DNA from 3 places in the Leifsonia sp. NPDC058194 genome. Region 2 is predicted to be linked to each of the others. Evidence: predicted binding sites of a transcription regulator. Region 2 holds the regulator's gene; each other region holds the start of a gene.
What was found. The regulator LexA, encoded in region 2, represses DNA repair genes until DNA is damaged. The targets are predictions, from matches to a motif close to TCGAACANNTGTTCGA.
Positions count from the first base shown of each region.

Region 1 (3,270 bases), 300 kb from region 2:
GATCTTGCGGCGCTTCGCCGGGATCGGGATCTCGCGCCGCCCGGCCAGGTAGTCGCCGGTCAGCGAGTCGGTGTTCGCGAGCAGCTCGTCGTACGAGCCCGAGTGCACGACATGGCCGCCGTTGACGCCCGCTCCCGGACCGATGTCGACGATCCAGTCGGCGGTGCGGATGGTGTCCTCGTCGTGCTCGACCACGATCAGCGTGTTGCCGAGGTCGCGGAGCGCGACCAGGGTGTCGATCAGGCGCCGGTTGTCGCGCTGGTGCAGGCCGATGCTCGGCTCGTCGAGGACGTAGAGCACACCGGTCAGACCGGAGCCGATCTGGGTCGCCAGACGGATGCGCTGCGCCTCGCCGCCGGAGAGGGAGGCGGCCGCGCGGGAGAGGTCGAGGTAGCTCAGGCCGACCTGGATGAGGAAGTCGAGGCGGATCTTGATCTCGCGCAGCACCTGCGCGCCGATCTTCTGCTCCCGCTCGGTCAGGTGCAGCTTCTCCATGAACGAGCGCGCGTCGCTGAGGCTGAGCTGCGAGGCGTCCGCGATGCTCGCGCCGTGAACGAGCACGGCCAGCACCTCGGGCTTGAGCCGCTTGCCCTTGCAGACCGGGCACGGCACCTCGCGGAGGTACTCGGCCCAGCGGGCGCGCTGGGTGTCCGTCTCGGCCTGCAGGTACTGGCGCTCGATGTACGGCACCACGCCCTCGAAGCCGGAGGTGTAGGACATCTCACGGCCGTAGCGGTTCTTCCACCGCACCTTCACCTCGAAGTTGTCGCCGTGCAGCACGGCGTCCTTCACGGTGTCCGGCAGCTTCTTCCACGGGGTGTCGAGCGAGAACTTCAGGTCGCGCGCGAGGCCGGCGAGGAGCTTCTCGTAGTAGTTGAAGAGGCCCTTGCCCTGCGTCGTCCACGGCACGATGACACCCTCGGCGATGCTCTGGGTGTCGTCGCCGAGCAGCAGGTCGTCGTCGACCGACATGCGGGTGCCGAGGCCGGAGCACTCCGGGCAGGCGCCGAACGGCGCGTTGAACGAGAACGTGCGCGGCTCGATCTCGGTGAGCTGGATCGGGTGGCCGTTCGGGCACGAGAGCTTCTCGCTGAACGACTGCCACGCCTCCGGGCCCTCGCGGTCGACGAAGTTGACCTGCACGAGGCCGTCGGTCAGCCGCAGTGCGGTCTCGAGCGAGTCGGTGAGGCGGGTCAGGATGTCCGGTCCGGCGACGAGACGGTCCACGATGACCGAGATGTCGTGCTTGTACTGCTTCTTGAGCGTGGGCGGCTCCGAGAGCTGGATCATCTCGCCGTCGACGAGGGCGCGCGAGTACCCGCTCGCGGCGAGCTCCTTGAAGAGGTCGACGAACTCCCCCTTCTTCTGCGACACGACCGGGCTGACGACCATGTAGCGCGTCCCGGCCTCGAGCTCCATGAGCTGGTCGGCGATCTGCTGAACGGTCTGGCGCTGGATCTTCTCGCCGCAGACGGGGCAGTGCGGCACCCCGATGCGCGCCCAGAGCAGGCGCATGTAGTCGTAGATCTCGGTGATGGTCCCCACCGTCGACCGCGGGTTGCGGTTGGTCGACTTCTGGTCGATGGAGACCGCCGGGCTCAGCCCCTCGATGAAGTCCACATCGGGGCGGTCGACCTGGCCGAGGAACTGCCGCGCGTAGGCGGAGAGCGACTCGACGTAGCGGCGCTGGCCCTCCGCGAAGATCGTGTCGAAGGCGAGCGACGACTTGCCCGACCCCGAGAGGCCCGTGAAGACCACCAGCGAGTCGCGTGGGATGTCGAGATCGACGTCGTGGAGGTTGTGCACACGGGCGCCGCGGACGCTGAGATGCGAACCCGTCGTCCGGCCGATGCTCCCCTGCCCGTGGGTCGCGTGACCCTGGAGGTTCTGCCCCTGAATGCCCTGCCCCTGAATGCTCACTCGTCCCATTCTCCGCTAAATCCCTGGCCGCTCGACCGATGTTCGCCGTCCGCGCACGGGCGTCGTTCTTTCGAAGTTGTGTTCGATTCTAGCGCGCCCGCGGCGGACGCCGGTCCGCACGCGCGAGTCTAGGCGCGACCACCGACATCGGCGACGGGCGTCCTCGGGTCAGGCGCGCGACCGGCGCAGGAGCACGGTCCCGAGCGCGACGGCCAGGGCCAGGACGGCGATCCCGGCCGCGATCGCGGACAGCCCGCCCGTTGCCGGCTGCCGGAGGGCGAGGATCGCGACGGCGACCGCTTGCGCCGGGACCTGGACGACCAGGAACCGGCGCGCCCCGGGAAGCAGCGCGGCGGGCTGCAGCCGGGCCCGGGCCGGCACGGCGAGCATCCACGCCGCCAGGAGGTGCAGGGCGTGCACCCCCGCGATGAGGCCCAGGATGCGCACGGATACTCCCGTGGCGGGCTCCAGCAGCGCTGAGAACGCCAGCACCGCGACGAGCAGCCACGCCGTCCGCCACCGCGGCATCGCGATCGTCAGGGAGACGAGGACGACGCAGAGCACCGGCCACGGCCCGCTCGGCGCGGCCGTCAGCGCGAGCGGGAGGGCGACCGCGGCGAACGCGACGCGGAGCATCCACCCCGGCACGGTGCGGGGCAGTCCGGGGACGACGCTCCGCACACGGCCCCGGCCGTCCGCGGCGGTTGGCGAGCGGCTCATGCCGGCCTCCCCGAGACCGCCCGGCGCTGCGGCGCTGCCAGCCGCTTCAGGCGCGCGTCCCGGTCCGCCGACGCCCACACCAGCAGCTCCGCGCCCGCCGCCGCGAGTCGCTGGAACCGGACGTCCCGCTCGGCGGAGACCAGTCGCAGCGCGATCCGGTCCCGTTCGGCCAGTCCGCCGGTCGTCGGCACCGGCAGCACGTCCACCACGATCACGCGATGCCCGGCGGCTCGCCAAGCCAGCGCGAGGCGAACGGGCTGGTCGTCGAGGAAGGTGGACAGGATGTACACCAGGGCGCCCGGCGCGAGGCGTGGTGGACGCACCCGTTCGGCCACGGCGCCGCGCGCCGCCGTCGTCTCGATCGACCGCAGCACGGCGTGCCGATGACGAGCACCCGCGCGGGGAGGCAGCGCCCGCGACGGGGCCGCCAGGTCGTCGAACCCGACGCGGTCGCCGGCAGCGGCGTAGGCGGACGCCAACGATGTCGCGGCCTCCCGGGCGATGTCCAGCGACCGGATGCCGGGCCGCGGGTACGGCACGGCCCAGTCCGCGACCTCGGCGGGGAGGTCGTCGCGCGCGTCGATGACCAGCTGCACGGCGGCGTCCGACGTCGCCGTGGTGCGCCGCACG
Region 1 covers NZ_JBHVVL010000002.1:707,366-710,635, forward strand. The annotation lists gene uvrA (excinuclease ABC subunit UvrA) at 1-1,851, opposite strand, end outside; gene ACFVU2_RS10165 (hypothetical protein) at 2,089-2,640, opposite strand; gene ACFVU2_RS10170 (DUF58 domain-containing protein) at 2,637-3,270, opposite strand, start outside.
Region 1: the regulator LexA is predicted to act here: its motif matches at 1,991-2,006, upstream of uvrA (excinuclease ABC subunit UvrA).

Region 2 (3,270 bases):
ATCACCGAGGCGGAGTACCTTGCGCGGATGCAGGCCGAGATCAAGCGCGTCGTCGACCTCCAGGAGGAGATCGGCATCGACGTCATCGTGCACGGCGAGCCCGAGCGCAACGACATGGTGCAGTACTTCGCCGAGAACCTCGACGGGTTCGCGGTGACGCGGAACGGCTGGGTGCAGTCCTACGGCTCGCGCTGCACGCGCCCGTCGATCCTGTGGGGCGACGTGTCGCGCCCGAAGCCGATCACGGTGGACTGGTCCACCTACACGCAGAGCCTGACCGAGAAGCCGGTCAAGGGGATGCTGACCGGCCCGGTGACGATCCTCGCCTGGTCGTTCGTGCGCGACGACCAGCCGCTGGGCGAGACGGCCCGTCAGGTGGCGCTCGCCCTGCGCGACGAGATCGAGGACCTCGAGAGCGCGGGCATCCGGGTCGTGCAGGTCGACGAGCCGGCGCTGCGCGAGCTGCTCCCGCTGAAGCGCGCAGCGCAGGACGCCTACCTCGACTGGTCCGTCGGCTCGTTCCGCCTCGCGACCGCCGGGGTGCGGGACGAGACGCAGATCCACACGCACCTCTGCTACTCGGAGTTCGGCGTGGTGATCGACGCGATCCGCAACCTGGACGCGGACGTGACCAGCATCGAGGCCGCGCGCAGCCGGATGGAGGTCGTGCACGACATCCAGACCTCCGGCTTCGACCACGGCATCGGCCCGGGTGTCTACGACATCCACTCGCCGCGTGTGCCCTCCGTCGCGGAGGTCACGGAACTGCTCGAGACCGCGCTGAACGCGATCCCGGGCCGCCAGCTGTGGGTCAACCCGGACTGCGGGCTGAAGACGCGCGGCTACGACGAGACCGTGGCCTCGCTGCGCAACATCCTGGAGGCTACCCGGGCCGTGCGCGAGCGCGCCTCGGTCGACGCCTGATCAATCCGACGGGGCCGTGAGCCGCTGTTCCGCCCTGGGCGGACGGCGGGTCGCGGCCCCGTCGCCGTGCGCCAGGATGGGCGCATGGTGCAGATGACGGATGCCGAGTTCGAGGTCCTGGTGGGCGAGGTCTTCGACGCCCTGCCGGACGCCATCGTCGGACACCTCGACAACGTGGCGTTCCTCATCCAGGACCAGCCCTCAGTGGACCGACCGCGCCTGTTCGGGCTCTACAGCGGACGCCCGCTGACGACGCGCGGCGTCTACGGATTCGGCGAGCTGCCGGACCGGATCACCCTGTTCCGCAACAACCTGGAGGCGAGCTGCTCCAGCATCGACGAGCTGCGCGCCTGTGTGCGGGTGACCCTGGTGCACGAGATCGGCCACTACTACGGGCTCGACGACGCGAAGCTCCAGGAGCTCGGCTGGGCCTGACGCGCTGACCCCCGGCTCACCGCGCACATTCGTCACGAATGTGACGTATGGGGCGTGGAAACGCGACTTTCGTCGCGAATGTGGTCGAGCGGTACCCCGTGGGTGGGTCAGACGGCGCGGAGGACGGCGACGACCTTGCCGAGGATCTGGGCGAAGTCGCCCAGGATGGGCTCGAAGTTGGAGTTGCGGGGCAGCAGCCAGGTGTGGCCGTCGCGCTGGCGGAAGACCTTCACCGTCGCCTCCTCGTCGAGCATCGCCGCGACGATGTCGCCGTTCTCGGCGGTGTTCTGCTGGCGGACGACGACCCAGTCGCCGTCCGTGATGGCGGCGTCGATCATCGACTCGCCGACCACCTTCAGCATGAAGAGATCGCCGTTGCCGACGAGCTGGCGGGGGAGCGGGAAGACCTCTTCGACCTGCTGCTCGGCGGTGATCGGCACGCCGGCGGCGATACGGCCGACGAGCGGCACCATGGCCGCGTCGCCCACCGGGGTCTGGTTCTCGTAGTCGACGGACGCGGACGGCGACGGCAGATCGATGAGGATCTCGAGCGCCCGCGGGCGGTTCGGGTCGCGACGCAGGTAGCCGCTCAGCTCGAGCTGGTTCAGCTGGTGCGTGACCGACGACAGCGAGGAGAGGCCGACGGCGTCGCCGATCTCGCGCATGCTCGGCGGATACCCCCGCTGACTGACCGACTTCTGGATCACGTCGAGGATGGCGAGCTGCTTCTCGCTGAGGTTCTTACGGCGGCGTGTGCCCCCGCGCGGAGCCTGGTTCTCGTTCGACACGCTCGTCCCTTCGTGAGCTCGACCGCATCCGCTCGTCCCGAATGTCGGTGGTGCCTGGAAAGGTGAACTCCAGACAATCGAAACTGTATCCACGATACGGCCGGAAACAAACATGTGTTCGAGTGTGTCTCGAAATCCGTGGCTGATTTTCTCGGCGTACCGGGTCTTGCGATTTCGAACATTCGAAGATACATTCGGAACAAAGCTTCGCATCCGCGTCGCACAAGGAGGTCAAGGCCATGAGCACGACGGCGATGGGATCATTCCACTCGATTCCCGCTCTCCCGGCTGGTGCGCGTACGCGTCTGCGGCTGACGCGCCGCGGACGTGCGGTCCTCACCGCACTCCTCGCTCTTCCTCTGGTCATCGGCGCCGTGGTCTTCGCCCTCAACGGCGGTGGGGCGGTCGCGACGAGCGAGCAGACCCATGTGTCCTTCCAGCACGTCACGGTGGAGTCGGGCGACTCGCTCTGGGCGGTCGCCGAGCGCATCGCTCCGAGCGCCGACCCGCGTGACGTCATCGCCGACCTGGTCCAGCTCAACGGGCTGGACGGCTCGGGCGTCGTGTCGCCCGGGCAGCAGCTCGCCATCCCGAGCAAGTACGCGCACTGACTCCCGCGCGACCGTCGGGCACGATAGTCGGGCGCGTTGGTCGAACGCCGCGTCATGTGGGATCGGGCCTTCGCTCGCATGGCTAGCATGGATGGGTGACCTCCCTCTCCGACCTCCCGATCCGTGACGATCTGCGTGGACGGACGCCGTACGGCGCCCCGCAGAAGTCCGTTCCCGTCGCACTCAACGTGAACGAGAACACGCATCCGGTGCCGGAGGATGTCGCGGCCGACATCGTCGCGCGCGTCGCGGTCGCCATCACCGGCGTGAACCGCTACCCCGACCGCGAGTTCACCGACGTGCGGGAGGCGTTCGCGCGCTACCTCGGCCACGGACTCGATGCGAGCTGGATCTGGGCGGCCAACGGTTCCAACGAGGTGCTGCAGCACATCCTGCAGGCGTTCGGCGGCCCGGGGCGCAGCCTGCTCGGCTTCGCTCCGACGTATTCGATGTACCCGCTGCTCGCGTCGGGCACCGGGACGAGCTGGATCGCGGGGGCACGCGACGCCGAC
Region 2 covers NZ_JBHVVL010000002.1:1,008,109-1,011,378, reverse strand. The annotation lists gene metE (5-methyltetrahydropteroyltriglutamate--homocysteine S-methyltransferase) at 1-924, shown strand, start outside; gene ACFVU2_RS11635 (metallopeptidase family protein) at 1,009-1,359, shown strand; gene lexA (transcriptional repressor LexA) at 1,467-2,147, opposite strand; gene ACFVU2_RS11625 (LysM peptidoglycan-binding domain-containing protein) at 2,387-2,758, shown strand; gene ACFVU2_RS11620 (histidinol-phosphate transaminase) at 2,854-3,270, shown strand, end outside.

Region 3 (3,270 bases), 370 kb from region 2:
GGCGCCAACGACGGCCTGGTGAGCAACCTCGCCCTCGTCCTCGGCGTGAGCGCGAGCGGGGTGGCGACGCACGTGGTGCTCTTGACGGGAGTCTCCGGTCTGCTCGCCGGCGCCCTCTCGATGGGTGCGGGCGAGTACGTCTCGGTACGCTCCCAGCGCGAGCTGCTGGAGGCGTCGAGCCCCAACCCGGCGACGCGCTCCGCCCTCCCGCACCTCGACGTCGATGCGAACGAGCTGACGCTCGTCTACCGCGCCCGGGGCATGTCAGCGGAGGATGCCGCCGCCCGGGCCCGCGAGACCTTGCAGACTCTGCAGGCGTACACGAGCGAGATCCCCGTCGGCGACGTGGCGGCCGGGACCGCGGCGGCACCGGAGGTGGACGAGCACGAGGCCGTCGGCAACGGGTGGAGCGCCGCCCTGTCGAGCTTCTGCTTCTTCGCCTCCGGCGCGCTCGTGCCGATCATCCCTTACCTCTTCGGCCTCGGCGGCACCACGGCCGTGCTCGTGTCCGCCGGCCTGGTCGGCATCGTGCTGCTGGCGACCGGCGCCGTCGTCGGCCTGCTGTCGGGCGGGTCGCCGCTGAAGCGCGCGCTGCGCCAGCTCGCGATCGGCTTCGGCGCCGCTGCGGCGACCTACCTGCTCGGACTGCTGTTCGGGACCGCGCTGGGCTAACGCCTCCGCGGGCCGTCGATCCCGTAGACCAGGGCGCCCGCGAGCGGGATGAGCAGGAACCACAGCCAGCTGTACTGGTAGCCCCAGATCCCGCTCGTCACGAAGAACAAGATGACTGCGATGAACGGCATCACTGAGACGACGAGGAGCCCCCAGCGGTTCGTCGGCCGATAGCGCTGGTCCGCGTACGGGTCGCCGGGGGCGTACGTCGCGCCCGGGTCGTAGGCCGCCGCCGGCGGGACCGGCGGGGCGGGCTGCGTCGGCTGGGCGGGCTGAGCCTGAGCGGGCCGTCCCGCGTGGTCGTCGAGGTGCAGGCCACCGGGCAGATCGGCGAACAACGGGGCCAGATCGCCGCGTGTGACGGCCGAGCGGGCCGACGCGACACGCGACTGCAGCTCGGCGTCGTCGAGCCTCCCCGCCGCCGCATGCGACTGCAATGCCGCAACGGCACGCTCGCGCTCGTCGGTGCTGAGGCGCAGCGACGCGCCGGACGGGTCGTTGAGGTCGGTCATGCGGCCAGTATGCCAGGGGTGGGACGCACGGTACAGGATGCGCGTGTCGGCCGTCCGGTCTACACTCACATTCGAACATTCGTTCGAATCGAGGAGGTGACTGCGATGACCGACGTCGACGAAGCGGTCGCCGTGTGGACGACCGACGACGGCATCCCGCTGCGATTGGTCTGGCGTTCCACCCGTTACCGCGTGAGTGACATGCCGACCGTCTGGGCGGTCGCGCCGGCGTGGTGGCGGCCGTTCGGGGAGCACCGCTACGACGTGGGCGCGCTCCCGCGCGAGATCGGCGGCTGGCGGTTCCAGGCGACCAGCGACTCCGGGGTCGCCCACGTGTTCGATGTGCGGCACGACGCCGTGGACCGCACGTGGCGGCTGGTGCGGGTCTTCGACTGACCGCTGCGATCGCACCGGGCGGGTTCAGCGGGCGGGCGTCGCCGCGGGCGGGCGTGCCTCCCGCCGTCGTCCGGCGGTATCGCATAGCCTCCTGGGGTGATGGACGACCGCTACGGATCCGATGTGCTCGCACCGGGATGGAAGACGGCCGGGCGCAAGCCCGTCCCCGATGTCGAGGCCGTGCGCGACCTCGTGGTCGAGGAGGCCGCCACCGGCTTCTGCGGGGCGGTCACCCGCCTGGAGGCGCAGACCATCGAGCTGGAGGACTACTTCGGCACCAAGCGCGTCTTCCCGCTCGGATCCGCGTTCCTGATCGACGGTGAGCCCGTGCGGCTCGTCGTCCCGAAGCGCGCGAGCGGCGGCACCGGGCGCACGGCGTCGGGTTCGTTCGCCGTCGGTGAGCAGAAGGCGCGTATCGCGCGAGCGAGCCGCATCTTCGTCGAGGGGCGGCATGACGCCGAGCTCGTCGAGCGTGTGTGGGGAGACGATCTGCGCGTCGAGGGCGTCGTCGTCGAGTACCTGGAGGGTGTGGACGACCTGGACGCGATCGTGCGCGAGTTCGCTCCCACCCGGGAGCGCCGGATCGGCGTGCTGGTGGACCACCTCGTACCGGGCTCCAAGGAGAGCCGGATCGCCGAGACGGTCGCGCGCGGCCCGTTCGGGGCGCACGTGCTCGTGGTCGGTCACCCATTCATCGACATCTGGCAGGCCGTGAAGCCGGCCAGGGTCGGCCTGGAGGCGTGGCCGTCGATCCCCCGCTCGATCGAATGGAAGCGCGGGATCTGCGCGGCACTCGGCCTCCCCCACGAGAACCAGGCCGACATCGCCCGGGCGTGGAAGCGCATCCTGGGCCAGGTGCGCACCTTCGCCGACCTCGAGCCGGAGCTGCTCGGCCGCGTGGAGCACCTGATCGACTTCGTGACCGAGCCGGCGTAGGTTCAGCGGGCGCTGAGCGGGCTGCGAACGCGCGGCGCAGGGGGCTGGGCCTGAGCCCTGTGGCTGCGATCGAATCACCGCCCCAGGTGTGTCCCCTCGCTCGCATCTCGAAGTGCTCCGATGCCACAGGGCTCCCCCGGTTTCCCCGCACCAAGCCAACCCGATCGAGGCCTCCCACTCGGTCCTGCCGCCGCCATTTGCGTGGGCGTCGTGCCGACATTCAGTGGACGAGACGGTCTCCCTGCGAGGTCGAGGCTGTCGATCTCCGGGGTCTGCTTTGCAGGTACTTCGCCGAGTGCAGGCCTGGTCGCACAGCGTTGACGTTGCCAATGGTCACTTCAGGAGCAACGAACGTGGATTCCAACCCGAGCGGAGGGTGCGGGTGCGCTCAGGAATTGCGATCGCGTCGATCAGACTCATGGGGCGTCCCACCCGTTTGACTCGAACGCCTGGCCGCCCCAATCGTCACACGACGCCAACTGGGTGATCGATGCGCCGGTGATGCCGGCGATCGTCGAGCCCAGACCGTCCAGCAGGTCCCAGGTCGCCTCACCGGATGCGGTGACGTGCTCGGCCAGCGCGCCCGCAGCATCCCGCACCAACGTCGTGGTGCCCTGGGTCGAACTCGTCGACTGCGGCATGCTCGTGCCGTCGAACACGTTCGCGGTCGTCTCCGCCACCGACTGCGACACCCGGTTCCCGGCACGGTCATACGAATACGACGCCACACCACCGGACACCCCACGACCGGCAC
Region 3 covers NZ_JBHVVL010000002.1:636,894-640,163, forward strand. The annotation lists gene ACFVU2_RS09840 (VIT1/CCC1 transporter family protein) at 1-672, shown strand, start outside; gene ACFVU2_RS09845 (DUF1707 domain-containing protein) at 669-1,184, opposite strand; gene ACFVU2_RS09850 (DUF6504 family protein) at 1,290-1,580, shown strand; gene ACFVU2_RS09855 (DUF3097 domain-containing protein) at 1,680-2,516, shown strand; gene ACFVU2_RS09860 (hypothetical protein) at 2,933-3,270, opposite strand, start outside.
Region 3: the regulator LexA is predicted to act here: its motif matches at 1,256-1,271, upstream of ACFVU2_RS09850 (DUF6504 family protein).